DNA from 2 places in the Streptomyces sp. G7(2002) genome. Region 2 is predicted to be linked to the other one. Evidence: predicted binding sites of a transcription regulator. Region 2 holds the regulator's gene; the other holds the start of a gene.

Region 1 (7,279 bases), 1.8 Mb from region 2:
CCCGGCCGACCGGGCGCCGACGCCGCCGCGGGCCCCCGCCGACCGGGGCGGGACCCCCGCCTCCGGCAGACTTCCGGCTATGCACATCGCACTCGCCACCGAGCCGGGCGATCCCCAACGCCCAAACGAGGACTACGCATCGGTAGCCCTGCCGGCCTCCGGTCAGGGCGGAGCTCTGGTCCTGCTGGACGGTGTGACACCGCCGGAAGGGGACTACGGATGTGCGCACGGGGTGCCGTGGTTCACCGCGCGGCTCGGTGGCGCAATGCTCGAACTGTCGGTTTCACACCGGGATATGACGCTCCCTGAGGCTCTCGCCGCGGCCATCTCCCGGACAGCTGACGGCCACCGGGGCACCTGTGACCTTTCTCACGTCCGCACTCCGCAGGCAACCGTGATCGCCGCGCGGTGGTCCGGGGTCACCGTGGAGTACCTCGTCCTGTCCGATTCGGTGCTCCTTCTGGAGCGGGCGGACGGCTCGGTGGATCCGGTGCTCGACTCCCGGCTGGACGAACTGCCGCCCGCGGTCCGGGACCTGCGGGCCGCCGTACGGGCGCTGCCCCGCGGTTCGGCGGAACGGGCCGCGGCGGGGCGGGAGTACGGCCGCGCGGTCGAGGCGCTGCGCAATGCGGAGGGCGGCTTCTTCACCGCTGCCGCCGATCCGGCGGTGGCCGCCCGCGCGGTGACCGGCAGTACCCCGCGCGCCGGCCTCCGCTCCCTGACCGCCCTCAGCGACGGCGCGAGCCGCTGGGTCGAGGTCTTCCGGGAGGGCTCCTGGGCGGGCTGTGTGGCCCTGGTGTCCCGGCAGGGTCCCCAGGCGCTGATCGACCGGGTGCGGGCCGCGGAGGCGGCGGACCCGGCGTGCGCGGCGTTTGCGCGCGGCAAGGCGCGGGACGACGCGGCGGTGATTTTTGTGGCGCCGTGACAACCACCGGCGGGCGGGTTTCCTTTCCTGTCGCGGGGGAACGGCCCCGCGGCGGTACGGTCCGGCGGCGGTCGCCACGGCTGCGACCAGGGGTTTCCGCGATGTCCCGCCGCTCTTGCGGGGCTGACGCGGAACCCGGTGAAACGGCGGCCGCTACGCCTCGTCGCCCTCCTGCTCCGCGTTCAGCCTGTGCAGCAGCCGGGCGAGTTCGGCGACCTCGCCGCGGTCCCAGGAGGCGAGGCGGCGGGCGTACCGGGCGCGGCGGCCGGTGCGGACGCGGGTGAAGCGCTCGCGGCCCTCGTCGGTGATGCGCACCAGGACCGCGCGGCCGTCCGCCGGGTCCGGTTCGCGGGCGACGAGTCCGAGCTTCTCCAGGGCGTGCAGCTGGCGGCTCATCGTGGCCTTGCCGACCCCGAAGTAGCCGGCGAGGTCGGTGGCGCGCTGGGAGCCGGCATCGGCCAGCCGCACGAGGAGGCCGTATGCGGCGGGCTCCAGATCGGGATGCACCTCTCGTGCCAATTCGCCGGAAGAGGCACGCGCCCGGCGGAGAAATACCGCCAATTCACGTTCCAGGGCGAGAAATACGTGGTCCACACCAGTCGGCTCGCCGTCCGCCGTCGTCCCGTCGGCTCCGGTGTTGTGCACGTCAGCGCCCATTCCCGTGTTTCCTCACCTGAAAGTTTCCGCCATCGGCGGCCGAAGCCGCAGCTCGGCCAGTATTTCGCAGGATTAGACCAACGGCAGCCCAGCGACCCTCTTTTGTCACGTCGGTCTACGCGCGTACCGTGATTTCTGGCATGGCCATACCAAGCGGCCCGGGTATCCGCCGCGTGTCATGCACCTCGCACATCGGTGTCTCTGCACGCCTGCGCCATGCCGTCAGCTCCTCTCTCCGCTCCTCCCCCCTCAGGTCATCCCCACCGAGATCTTCGGAGGCACGTATGTCCGTGCTCAGATCCGGCTCCCCCCACCGCCCCGCACGCTCCCTCGCGACCGTGGCCGGGATCCTGCTCACCCTCGTCTCCCTCCTCCTCGGCCTGCCCGGCACCGCCGGCGCCGCGGCCGTGAAGCGCGCACCGGAACCCACCCACCCCGGTCAGGACTGGGCCGGTTCCCAGATCGCCCGGCACGAGGGCACGGCGGCCGGCGGCGCACCGCCGGCCGCCGCGCTCGCCTCCGTCGAAGGGGTGGACGTCAGCAGCCACAACGGCAATGTCGCCTGGTCGACCCTCTGGAACAGCGGCGTCCGCTTCGCCTATGTCAAGGCGACGGAGTCCACCAGCTACACCAATCCGTACTTCGCGCAGCAGTACAACGGCTCCTACAACGCCGGGATGATCCGCGGCGCCTACCACTTCGCCACCCCCAACACCTCCAGCGGCGCCGCCCAGGCCAAGTACTTCGCCGACCACGGCGGCGGCTGGTCCAAGGACGGCAAGACCCTGCCCGGCGCGCTCGACATGGAGTACAACCCCTACGGCGCGACCTGTTACGGGCTGAGCGCGGCCGGCCTGGTCAACTGGATGAAGGACTGGTTCGCCACCTACAAGGCGCGTACCGGCCGGGACGCCGTCCTCTACACCTCCACCAGCTGGTGGAAACAGTGCACCGGCAACTCCGCCGCCTTCGGCGCCGTCAACCCGCTGTGGATCCCGCGCTACGGCTCCTCGGCCGGTGAACTCCCGGCCGGCTGGGGCTTCCACACCATCTGGCAGTACACCTCCACCGGCCCGACGGTCGGTGACCACAACCGCTTCAACGGCTCGATGGACCGGCTCCGGGCGCTGGCGAACGGCTAGCACACCCCGGCGAACGGCCAGGACGTCTCCGCACACGCGGACGCGCCCCGAGACCGGCGCGGCGGCCGGTCCGGCCCCTCTGCGGGAGCCGGACCGGCCGTCGTCGTCCTCACGCCGCGGCCGGGACCTCAGACGCCGCCCCGTTCGACGCCGGTGTCAGCGCCAGCTCCAGCACCTGGCGGACATCGGCGACCGGGTGGACCTCCAGGGAGGCGAGGATCTCGGCCGGCACATCGTCCAGGTCCGGTTCGTTGCGCCGGGGGATGATGACGGTGCCGATGCCGGCCCGGTGCGCCGCCAGCAGCTTCTGCTTGACCCCGCCGACGGGCAGCACCCGCCCGGTCAGCGAGACCTCACCGGTCATCGCCACATCCGGCCGGACCTGCCGGCCCGACAGCAGCGAGGCCAGCGCCGTCGTCATCGTCACGCCCGCGCTCGGCCCGTCCTTGGGGACCGCGCCCGCCGGTACGTGCAGATGCACTCCGCGCTCCTTCAGGTCGGCGACCGGGAGCTCCAGTTCCGCGCCGTGGGAGCGCAGGAACGACAGCGCGATATGCGCGGACTCCTTCATCACGTCACCGAGCTGGCCGGTCAGCTGGAGCCCGGACGCGCCGGTCTCCGGATCGGCGAGTGAGGCCTCCACATAGAGCACATCGCCGCCGGCGCCGGTGACCGCGAGGCCGGTGACCACACCGGGCACCGCGGTGCGCCGCTCGGCCGGGTCCTGGGCCGACTCGGGGGTGTGGTGCGGCCGCCCGATCAGCGGGCGCAGCTGGTCCACTCCGACCGTGAACGGCAGCTTCCGCTCCCCCAGTTCGTGCTGTGCGGTGACCTTGCGCAGCAGCCTGGCGACCGTGCGCTCCAGATTCCGTACGCCCGCCTCGCGGGTGTATTCGCCCGCCAGCTTGCGCAGCGTCTCGTCCTCCAGGGTCACCTCGCCGGGCTCCAGACCGGCCCGCTCCAGCTGGCGCGGCAGCAGATGGTCCCGGGCGATGACCACCTTCTCGTCCTCCGTGTAGCCGTCCAGCCGGACCAGCTCCATACGGTCGAGCAGCGGCTCGGGGATGGCTTCGAGGACGTTGGCGGTGGCCAGGAAGACCACATCGCTGAGGTCGAGTTCGACCTCCAGGTAGTGGTCGCGGAAGGTGTGGTTCTGCGCCGGGTCCAGGACCTCCAGGAGGGCGGCGGCCGGGTCGCCCCGGAAGTCGGAGCCCACCTTGTCGATCTCGTCGAGCAGCACCACCGGGTTCATCGACCCGGCCTCCTTGACGGCCCGGACGATCCGGCCGGGCAGCGCGCCGACGTACGTACGGCGGTGGCCGCGGATCTCCGCCTCGTCCCGGACACCGCCGAGCGCGACCCGGACGAACTTGCGGCCCATGGCCCGCGCCACGGACTCGCCGAGCGAGGTTTTGCCGACCCCTGGCGGCCCGACGAGCGCCAGCACGGCTCCTCCGCGACGGCCGCCGATGAGACCGAGGCCCCGCTCGGCCCGCCGCTTGCGGACGGCCAGGTATTCGGTGATCCGCTCCTTGACGTCCTCCAGGCCGGCGTGGTCGGCGTCCAGGACCTCCTTGGCGCCGGCGATGTCGTAGGCGTCCTCGGTCCGTTCGTTCCACGGCAGTTCGAGGACGGTGTCCAGCCAGGTGCGGATCCAGGAGCCCTCGGGGCTCTGGTCGCTGGACCGCTCCAGCTTGTCGACCTCCTTGAGGGCGGCCTTGCGGACGTCCTCGGGCAGGTCGGCGGCCTCGACCCGGGCGCGGTAGTCGTCGCCCTCGTCCTCCGGATCGCCGTTGAGTCCGGCGAGTTCCTTGCGGACCGCCTCCAGCTGCCGCCGCAGCAGGAACTCCCGCTGCTGCTTGTCGACGCCTTCCTGGACGTCCTTGGCGATGGACTCGGCGACGTCCTGCTCGGCGAGGTGCTCACGCAGCGCCTCGGTGGCGGACTTCAGCCGTGCGACCGGGTCGACGGTCTCCAGCAGCCGGACCTTCTGTTCGGTGGTCAGGAACGGCGAATAGCCGGAGTTGTCGGCGAGCGTCGGCACGTCCTCGATCTGCTGGACGCGGTCGACGACCTGCCAGGCGCCGCGCTTGCGCAGCCAGCTGGTGGCCAGCGCCTTGTATTCCGTGACGAGTTCGGCCACCGCTCCGGGCAGCGGATCGGGGACCTGCTCCTCGACGGTGGTGCCCTCCACCCAGAGCGCGGCACCGGGCCCGGTGGTGCCCGAACCGATCCGCACCCGGCCCAGGCCCCGGATCAGCGCGCCGGGATCGCCGTCGGACAGCCGCCCGACCTGCTCGATCCGCCCGAGCGTGCCGATCCCCGCGTACTCCCCGTCGATGCGGGGCACAAGCAGCACCCGCGGTTTGTTACCCGAGGAGGCGGCGGCCTGTGCGGCCTCCACCGCCGCCCGTACGTCCGCGTCGGACAGGTCCAGAGGCACCACCATGCCGGGGAGCACGACCTCGTCATCGAGGGGCAGCACGGGCAGAGTGAGCGATGTGGACGTCGAAGCCATGATCTCCCCTTCGGCAAGCAAGTTGAGCTTTACTCACTCAATGCCGTTGGGCCGGGGGATGTTCCCCCGGGTGCGTTCGCTGTGAGCGATCAGGGAGTTGCCGCCGCCGGGCGGGGCCGCGGCGATCCGGGGGCACGGCCGGGCGCGCACCCGTTGATCAACGACGGTCCGGCGGGGAGCGAGCCGGACCGCAGCGGGCTCGCTACCAGTGAGCGGGGCGGGTCAGGGTCTGCGGCAGCTCGGTGGCGGCGTCGCCCTTGGCCGCATTGAGCTGCGACTGGGTGAGGAAGAGGGCGCCGGTGAGATCGGCGCCGGAGAGGTCGGCGGCGCGGAGATCGGCGCCGATCAGGTCCGCGGTGCGCAGATCGGCGCCCTTGAGGTCGGCGGCGATCAGGTAGGCCCCACGGAGGTTGGCGCCCCGGAGGTTGGCGCCCTTGAGGCGGGCCCCCACGAGGTCGGCGCCCCGCCGCTCCTTCTTGCGGCCCGGGATCCCGGCCCGTACGAGTTCGCTGGTGCGCAGCAGGAGGGCGTTGACCTCGCCCCGGTGGGCGGGCACGTCCAGCCCGGTGAGCTCCTCGGCGCCGGCGCGGGTGAGGCGTTCGGTCTCCTCCAGGGCGGCGCGCAGATCGGCGTGGACCGGGCGGGCCGCCGGCCGGCTCAGCGCCTCGGCCAGGTACCAGAGGAGTTCGTGCAGCTGCCGCATGACGGGGAAGACGTCGAACATCTGCCGGGCGGTCCCCGGGGCCTGCCGCCAGTCCTGCCCGCCGAAGGTGACCTGGGAGACCTTCTGTCCGGCGCCGAAGCAGTCGAAGACGGTGCAGCCGGAGAAACCGCGCGGGCGCAGCTCGCTGTGGATACCGCAGCGGAAGTCCGTCCGCAGGTTCGGGCAGGGCCGGCCGGCGTCCTTGTCGATCGCGAAGTCCGCCGAGGCCGCGAACGGCAGCGCGACACAGCACAGCCCGAAGCAGCTGCCGCAGTCGGACTGCAGGCCGAGTTCCCCGACGTCCGGAATCGATGGCTTGCGTTCTGGGGACAAGGTGCGTGTACTCCTGCGACCGGCGGGCACCGCACGAGCCGTGCCCGGAAGGGACCGCCATTCTCCCAGCCGGCGCAGAGCCGCCGCGCCGGGCCGGTTCCTCTCGCTGCGGCCGGGGCCTTCCCGGCGCTCACCGGGCGTTGTCAGTGGTCGCCCCTAGCCTCGGGACCATGAGCATGATCGGAGAGTACGCGCGTGTCACTCCTGCCGAACTCGACCGCGCCCTGGGCGATCCGGAGTGGGCGCTGAAGCTGGTCAGCGGGCGGATGGAAGCCGAAGCCGCACAGTGCCCGGAGCCCGCGCCGGCGCGCTGCCTGGACATCGACAAGGCCTGGGACGCCCTCGGGTTCCTGCTGCGCCGCACGTCCTTCCCGGTGGACATCGTCCATGGCGAGGAGGCCGTCCCGGAAGCCGACGACTGGGGCTACGGTCCGCCCCGTTACCTCACCCCCGAGCAGGTGCGAGGCGCCGCGGAGGCGCTGGCGGGGATATCCGCGGAGAGCCTGACGGCCGGTGTCGGCCCGGCGGACCTCGCCGCGGCGGAGGTGTATCCGGTGATCGTCTGGGAGCGGGGCGAGCCACTGGACTATGTCAGCGCGCACTACGAGCTGTTGCGGCCCTTCTTCCGCGCGGCGGCGGACGAGGGGGACGGCATGCTCATGTGGCTCGGATAGCGGCGGACGGTCCGGGCGGATCCGCGCGGAAAGCCCGTCGCGACCGTCCTCACACCCCGTCATGACTGCTACCTTCACCGCATGTTGCAGCGGATGTCCGGAGTTTTCATCGGCGCATTCTTCGGGACGGTCTTCGTGGTCGCCAACGCCCACGACCCGCTGAATCCGGCGATCGGTATCGCCCTCCGGGTGCTCGCGGTGCTCACCTTCGCCGGGCTGCTCACGCTCGCGCTGCTGGCGGGGCGCCGCGGCCGGCCCGCGCCGGACGATGCCGAGGCACCTCAGGCGGACTGGTTCCGGGGGAAGTTCGCGTTCGTCGTGGGGGCC
Region 2 (7,279 bases):
CCAGCGGGCGGTCAGGCCGCGTAGCTCCTCCTCCTTGTCGGCGAGGTCCTTGCGCAGCTTCTCCAGCCGCTGGACGGAGCCGGCGTCGGTCTCGTTCCGCAGCGCCAGCTCCTCCATCTTGAGCCGGTCCACGGCGCGCTGGAGCTCGTCGATCTCCACGGGGGAGGAGTCGATCTCCATACGGAGGCGGGACGCGGCCTCGTCGACCAGGTCGATGGCCTTGTCGGGCAGGAAGCGGGAGGTGATGTAGCGGTCGGAGAGGGAGGCGGCGGCGACCAGCGCGGAGTCCGCGATCTGCACCTTGTGGTGGGCCTCGTAGCGGCCCTTGAGCCCGCGCAGGATCGCCACCGTGTCCTCGACGGTCGGCTCGGCGACCAGCACCTGCTGGAAGCGCCGCTCCAGCGCCGGGTCCTTCTCGATCCGCTCGCGGTACTCGTCGAGCGTCGTCGCGCCGACCATCCGCAGCTCACCGCGGGCCAGCATCGGCTTGAGCATGTTGCCCGCGTCCATGGACGAGTCGCCGCCGGCGCCCGCGCCCACGACGGTGTGCAGCTCGTCGATGAAGGTGATGATCTGGCCCTCGCTGGACTTGATCTCCGCCAGGACCGTCTTCAGCCGCTCCTCGAACTCACCGCGGTACTTGGCGCCCGCGACCATCGCCCCCAGGTCGAGCGCGACCAGCCGCTTGTTGCGCAGCGACTCGGGCACATCGCCCTTGACGATCCGCTGCGCCAGCCCCTCGACGACGGCGGTCTTGCCGACGCCCGGCTCGCCGATGAGCACGGGGTTGTTCTTCGTCCGGCGGGACAGCACCTGCACCACCCGGCGGATCTCGTGGTCCCGGCCGATGACCGGGTCGAGCTTGCCCTCACGGGCGGCCGCGGTGAAGTCCGTACCGAACTTCTCCAGTGCCTTGTACGTGCCCTCCGGGTCGGCGTTGGTCACCCGCTGGCCTCCCCGGTTCGCCTCGAACGCGGCCAGCAGCTTCTTGGCGCCGGCGCCCTGCTGCTCCAGCAGCTCGCCGGTGCGCCCGCCCTTGGCGGCGATACCGATGAGGAGGTGCTCGGTGGAGACATAGGCGTCACCGAGCTCCTTGGCGCGCTGGGTGGCGTCCGCGATGGCGGAGAGCAGGTCGCGGTCCGGCTGCGGCGGCGCGACCGTCGAGCCCTGGACACTGGGCAGGGCGGCCAGCTGACGCTCGGCCCCGTTGCGCAGCGCGGCGGCGTCCGCCTCGACGGCGGCCAGCAGGTCCATGATGTTCTCGTTGTCCTGCCCGGCCAGCAGCGCGAGCAGGAGATGCGCGGACGTCATGTCCGCATGCCCGGCGGTGACCGCCCGCTCATTGGCGGCGCTCAGCGCCTCCCGGCTCTTGTTGGTCAGCTCGGCGTCCACGTCCTCGCGATCCTCCTCGACTCGTCCTGCACGGCCACAGTGCCCAGTCTGAACCCACTCCGGCGCACACTCCGGCACATCCTGCACATACCAACATGCGATAAGTTGAGTCTATTCCACTCAAGGTTGGTTTGGGGAGCCGCCCCGCCCCTTCCTCGCTCACTCGTGCGAGCGAATCGGGGGGGGAACGCACCGCCGCCGCCCGTGCCGCCCGCCGACACTGGCCTTCGACCACAAGGAGGTGCAGCATGACGGCTATGGCACACGCGCCTATGCCCACCGACGAAGAAACCCTCCTGGATTACTTCCTCGCCTTGGAGACGCCCCTGGGCTTCCGAGCCGAGCTGATCGAGGGGGAGATCGTTGTGACACCGCCCACGGACGGGACTCACGAGCACTGCTTCAGCGGGATCGTCTCGCAGATCATGCGACAGTCCGCGGTGGACATGGACGTCTCCGGCTACAAGGGTCTTGAGATGCCCCGCGGCGGCAGGTGCCCCAAGAATCATGTGATCCCCGATGCCACCATCGCCCCACGTGCGCTGCGTCTCTTCCGCGGCGCCCCTCCCTGGATGCCCAGCGACGGCGTAGCCATGGTCGTCGAGGTGACATCGAGCAATCCGGAGCGCGACCGGAAGGCCAAACGGCATTGCTACGCCCGCGCCGGCATCCCGCTCTACCTGCTCGTGGACCGCAGCAGGGCCGAGATCACGCTGTTCAGCGACCCTTCCGGGGACGACTACGCAGGGCACAGCACCGCCCCTGTCGGCAAACCCCTCCCCCTCCCCGCCCCCTTCTCCTTCGACCTGGAAACGGCCGACTTCCTCTGAATCCCGGGCCCCGAACTACTCTGGCCCCCATGGCCCATGACCTCAGCGCCCTCAGCCCGGAGTACCTCGCCTTCTGGGGCGAGTATCTGATGCCGACGCTCACCACCCTCCGTACGGACGGGACGCCCCATGTGGTTCCCGTGGGCGTCACCTACGACGCCGGACAGCGGATCGCGCGGATCATCACCCGCAAGGACAGCACCAAGGTCAAGAACGTCCTCGCCGCCGGGGCGGACGGCGCCACCGTCGCCGTGTGCCAGGTCGACAAGGGGCGCTGGGCGACGCTGGAGGGCCGGGCCCGGGTGCGTACGGATGCCGAGTCGGTGGCCGATGCGGTGCGCCGGTACGCCGAGCGGTACGGCAGGACGCCGACGCCCAACCCCGACCGCGTCATGATCGAGATCGCGGTGACCAAGGCGATGGGCCGGGCCTGAGCACCGGCCCGAGAGCCCGCTCCCCCTCCAGGCGCCCCCTCCGGCCCGCTGGCCGGAAACGGTCCCTCCGGATCCGCTCCGGGCCACCCACCTGGTACTCAAGAGCGACGGGAACCGAACAGCTCCGCGCAATCACGGACGACATCGGACCCGTCCCCTGCAAAAGACAGCAGCTGGAGGCCGTATGGCGTCGGCATTGTGCATCGTGACGACCGTTCCGCGCCGTCCGTCCCCCGCCCGGCCGCACCCGCGCGCCGAGCTCTGCCCGCGCTGTGGCGGCCAGCTCGCCGTCAATCAGGACGGCTGGAAGATCTGTCACGCCTGCGGCTATGCCTCGCCGCCCGGTACAGCCCCTCCTCCACGGGCCGCTCGCGGGGGTATCGTCGCCCCCACAGTCGCCACGCCCCGGAGGGCACGATGAACTCGGTCCGAGTCACGGCGATCGCCTGCCTGATGCCGCTGTCCGAGCTGGACGAGGATCCGTTCCTGGTCGATGACCGCAGCCAGCACGACATGTGCAAGCAGTGGGCGGCGGCCCGTGACTACCACCTGACCTGCCAGCTCAGCCTGCATCAGCTGCGCGCCGACCACAGCGCGCTGTGGCGTGATGTCGAAGAGGGCCTGGTCGATGTGTTCGTGGCGCCCAACCGCCGGGCGCTGGAGAACGCCATCGACGGCGCGGACGAGTTCACCGCGCGCTGCGCCGCGGCCGGCGTCCGCCTGGAGACCGCCGACCTCGACGAGCCGGTCTACACCCTGGCGATGAAGTCGCATGTACACCGGCGGCTGTCGATGCCGACGGCGGGCTACAACGGCTGCTGAGCGGGCCGCGGGCCGAGGGGCCGCCGCGCACACGCGAGAAGGGCCGGGGGGTCACCCCGGCCCTTCGTCACGTCGTACGGGCGTCCGCGCCGCGGCCGGTCACTCCGGCCGCTTGGGGCGCCAGACCACCAGCGCGCTGCCCTGCTGCACATCCTGATACGGCACCAGATCGCGCCGATAAGAGGCGTGCACCGCCGCCTCCCGCTGCTGCATCGCGCTGGCCGCGCCCTCCAGGGCGCCCTGCAGCTCGATGACCCGCTGCTGCAGGGCCGCGACCTGGTTCTCCAGCTCGATGATGCGCTTGATGCCGGCGAGGTTGATGCCCTCGTCCTGGGACAACTGCTGCACCGTACGGAGCAGTTCGATGTCCCGGGCCGAATAACGGCGGCCCCGCCCGGCCGTGCGGTCGGGCGAGACCAGCCCCAGCCGGTCGTACTGCCGAAGGGTCTGCGGATGCAGGCCGGAGAGCTGAGCCGCGACGGAGATGACGTACACCGGCGACTCATCGGTCAGTTCATAGGGGTTACGACGCTGCCCGCCCCGGCTGTCCATCTCAAGCTCCCTTCGCGGCCTGGAACAGCTCCGCCCGCGGGTCCGGGCCCGCGGTCGCCTCGCGATAGGACTCCAGCGACTCCTTCGCCTTGTCGCTGAGGTCACCGGGGACCAGCACCTCTATGGTGACCAGCAGATCACCGCGGGTGCCGTCCTTACGGGCCGCGCCCTTGCCCCGGGCCCGCATGGTGCGTCCGTTGGGGGTGCCGGCCGGCAGCTTCAGCGTCACCGGCGGACCGCCCAGCGTCGGCACCTTCACCTCACCGCCGAGCGCGGCCTCCGGGAAGGTGACCGGCACCGTGATGGTGAGGTTGTCGCCCTTGCGGCCGAAGACCGGGTGGGCGTCGACATGCACGACCACGTACAGATCGCCCGCCGGGCCGCCCTGCTCGCCCGGGGCGCCCTTGCCGCGCAGCCGGATCCGCTGCCCGTCGGAGACGCCCGCGGGGATACGGACCTGCATCGTGCGCGCACTGGTCGCCCGCCCGCTGCCCTTGCAGACCTCGCAGGCGTCCTGGGCGATCAGACCCCGGCCCTTGCAGTCGGCGCACGGGTCGGTGAGCGAGAAGCCGCCGCCCGCACCCCGGCTGACCTGGCCGGTGCCGACGCAGGTCGGGCAGACCCGCGGTGTGCCGTTCTTGTCGCCGGTGCCGGAACACGCCTTGCACGGCGCCTGGCTGGACATCCGCAGCGGGACCGTGGCCCCGTCGACCGCCTCGGTGAAGCTGAGCGTCACCTCGGACTCGATGTCCTGACCACGGCGCGCATGGGTACGGGTACCGGCGCCGCCGCGGTTGAACAGGCCGCCGAAGACGTCGCCCAGGCCGCCGCCGAAGCCGCCGCCCTGGCCGCCCTGGCCCTGGCCGCCGCCCCCGAAGAGGTCGCCCAGGTCGAAGTTGAAGCTGCCGCCTCCACCGGGGCCCGGACGGTAGCCGCCGTTGCCGAACAGCGTGCGCGCCTCGTCGTACTCCTTGCGGCGCTTGCTGTCGCCCAGGACGTCGTTCGCCTCGGAGATCTCCTTGAAGCGCTCCTCGGCCTTGGCGTCGCCCTTGTTGGCGTCCGGGTGGAACTCGCGGGCGAGCTTGCGGTACGCCTTCTTGATCTCCGCTTCGGTGGCGTCCTTCGGGACGCCGAGGACCTTGTAGTAGTCCTTCTCGACGAAGTCCTTGGTGCTCATCCCCGACGTCCCTCCTTCCGCGCGGTTTTCGTTTCTGTCCTCACGTCAGCCCTCTTCCGGGCCACCGCTCTCCTCGTCCGAAGCCTTGGCGTCCTCGTCGGAGGTGGACTTGGTGCTCTGGGCACCGGGCTGCGGCTCGGCGACGGCGACCCGCGCGGGGCGGATCGTTCGTTCACCGATGCGATACCCGGGCTGCAGGATCGCCACGCACGTCGTCTCGGTGACATCCGGTGCGTACGAGTGCATCAGCGCCTCGTGGATCGTCGGGTCGAAGGGCTCGCCCTCCTTGCCGAACTGCTGCAGACCCAGCTTGGCGACCACGGTCTCCAGCGATTCGGCCACCGACTTGAAGCCGCCGACCAGTTCGCCGTGCTCGCGGGCGCGGCCGACGTCGTCGAGGGTGGGAAGGAGCTCGGACAGGAGGTTCGCCGCGGCGATCTCCTTGACCGTGACCCGGTCCCGTTCCACCCGACGGCGGTAGTTCTGGTACTCCGCCTGGAGCCGCTGGAGGTCCGCAGTGCGCTCGTTGAGCGCCGTACGCACCTGGTCCAGCTGCGCCTGGAGCGCTACGTCCGTTACGTCCCCGGCCGGGGCCGAGCCCGCCTTGTCGGCGGACTCGGCCTGCGCCGCGTCTTCGGGAGCGGCGTCAGAGGGGACGTCGGGCTTCTCGTCGAAGCCCGGGGTCTCCTCCGTCACGCGGCACCGTCCTTCTTGGGCTTCTCGTCGTCGACGATCTCGGCGTCCACGACGTCGTCCTCGGCCTTGGCCTGCTCGGCGCCCTCGGCACCGGCAGCGCCCTCGGCACCGGCCGCGCCCTGGGCGTCGGCGTACATGGCCTGGCCGAGCTTCTGGGAGACGGCCGCGACCTTCTCGGTGGCGGTGCGGATCTCCGCGGTGTCCTCACCCTTGAGCTTCTCCTTCAGCTCGGTGAGGGCCTCCTCGACCTCGGTCTTGACCTCGCCGGGGACCTTCTCCTCGTTGTCCTTGAGGAACTTCTCGGTCTGGTAGACGAGCTGCTCGGCCTGGTTGCGGGTCTCGGCGGCCTCGCGGCGCTTGGTGTCCTCGTCCGCGTACTGCTCGGCCTCCTGGCGCATCCGGTCGACCTCGTCCTTCGGCAGCGAGGAGCCGCCGGTGACGGTCATCTTCTGCTCCTTGCCCGTGCCCAGGTCCTTCGCGGTCACGTGCATGATGCCGTTGGCGTCGATGTCGAAGGAGACCTCGATCTGCGGGACCCCGCGCGGGGCCGGCGGCAGACCGGTCAGCTCGAACATCCCGAGCTTCTTGTTGTACGCCGCGATCTCGCGCTCGCCCTGGTAGACCTGGATCTGCACGGACGGCTGGTTGTCCTCGGCCGTCGTGAAGATCTCGGAGCGCTTGGTCGGGATCGTGGTGTTGCGCTCGATCAGCTTGGTCATGATGCCGCCCTTGGTCTCGATACCGAGGGACAGCGGGGTGACGTCCAGCAGGAGGACGTCCTTGACCTCACCCTTGAGCACGCCGGCCTGGAGGGTGGCGCCGATGGCGACGACCTCGTCCGGGTTGACGCCCTTGTTGGCGTCCTTGCCGCCGGTCAGCTCCTTGACGAGCTCGGCGACGGCGGGCATACGGGTGGAGCCGCCGACCAGGACCACGTGGTCGATCTCGGACAGGTTGATACCCGCGTCCTTGATCACGTTGTGGAACGGGGTCTTGCAGCGGTCCAGGAGGTCCGAGGTGAGCTGCTGGAACTGCGAGCGCGTGAGCTTCTCGTCCAGGTGCAGCGGGCCCTCGGCGGAGGCGGTGATGTAGGGAAGGTTGATCGTCGTCTCGGTGGAGGACGACAGCTCGATCTTCGCCTTCTCAGCGGCCTCACGCAGGCGCTGCAGGGCCATCTTGTCCTTGGCCAGGTCGACGCCGTGGCCGTTCTGGAACTGCTTGACCAGGTAGTCGACGACGCGCTGGTCCCAGTCGTCACCACCGAGGTGGTTGTCACCGTTGGTGGCCTTCACCTCGACGACGCCGTCACCGATCTCCAGCAGCGAGACGTCGAAGGTGCCGCCACCGAGGTCGAAAACCAGAATGGTCTGGTCGTC

Evidence for each region. Region 2 encodes HspR, which represses chaperone genes until heat shock. Its sites were predicted from a motif close to TTGAGNNNNNNNNNCTCAA; they were not measured.
Region 1: a site for HspR is predicted at 5,265-5,283, ahead of lon (endopeptidase La). Genes of this name have one in related genera too.

Annotation. Positions count from the first base shown of each region.
Region 1 covers NZ_CP102609.1:6,504,488-6,511,766, reverse strand. The annotation lists gene NUT86_RS27840 (hypothetical protein) at 80-925, shown strand; gene NUT86_RS27835 (MarR family winged helix-turn-helix transcriptional regulator) at 1,079-1,582, opposite strand; gene NUT86_RS27830 (lysozyme) at 1,867-2,724, shown strand; gene lon (endopeptidase La) at 2,834-5,242, opposite strand; gene NUT86_RS27820 (pentapeptide repeat-containing protein) at 5,445-6,278, opposite strand; gene NUT86_RS27815 (YfbM family protein) at 6,455-6,952, shown strand; gene NUT86_RS27810 (hypothetical protein) at 7,034-7,279, shown strand, end outside.
Region 2 covers NZ_CP102609.1:4,737,728-4,745,006, forward strand. The annotation lists gene clpB (ATP-dependent chaperone ClpB) at 1-1,392, opposite strand, end outside; gene NUT86_RS19860 (Uma2 family endonuclease) at 1,641-2,222, shown strand; gene NUT86_RS19865 (pyridoxamine 5'-phosphate oxidase family protein) at 2,252-2,656, shown strand; gene NUT86_RS19870 (hypothetical protein) at 3,074-3,478, shown strand; gene NUT86_RS19875 (heat shock protein transcriptional repressor HspR) at 3,578-4,030, opposite strand; gene dnaJ (molecular chaperone DnaJ) at 4,032-5,207, opposite strand; gene grpE (nucleotide exchange factor GrpE) at 5,253-5,903, opposite strand; gene dnaK (molecular chaperone DnaK) at 5,900-7,279, opposite strand, start outside.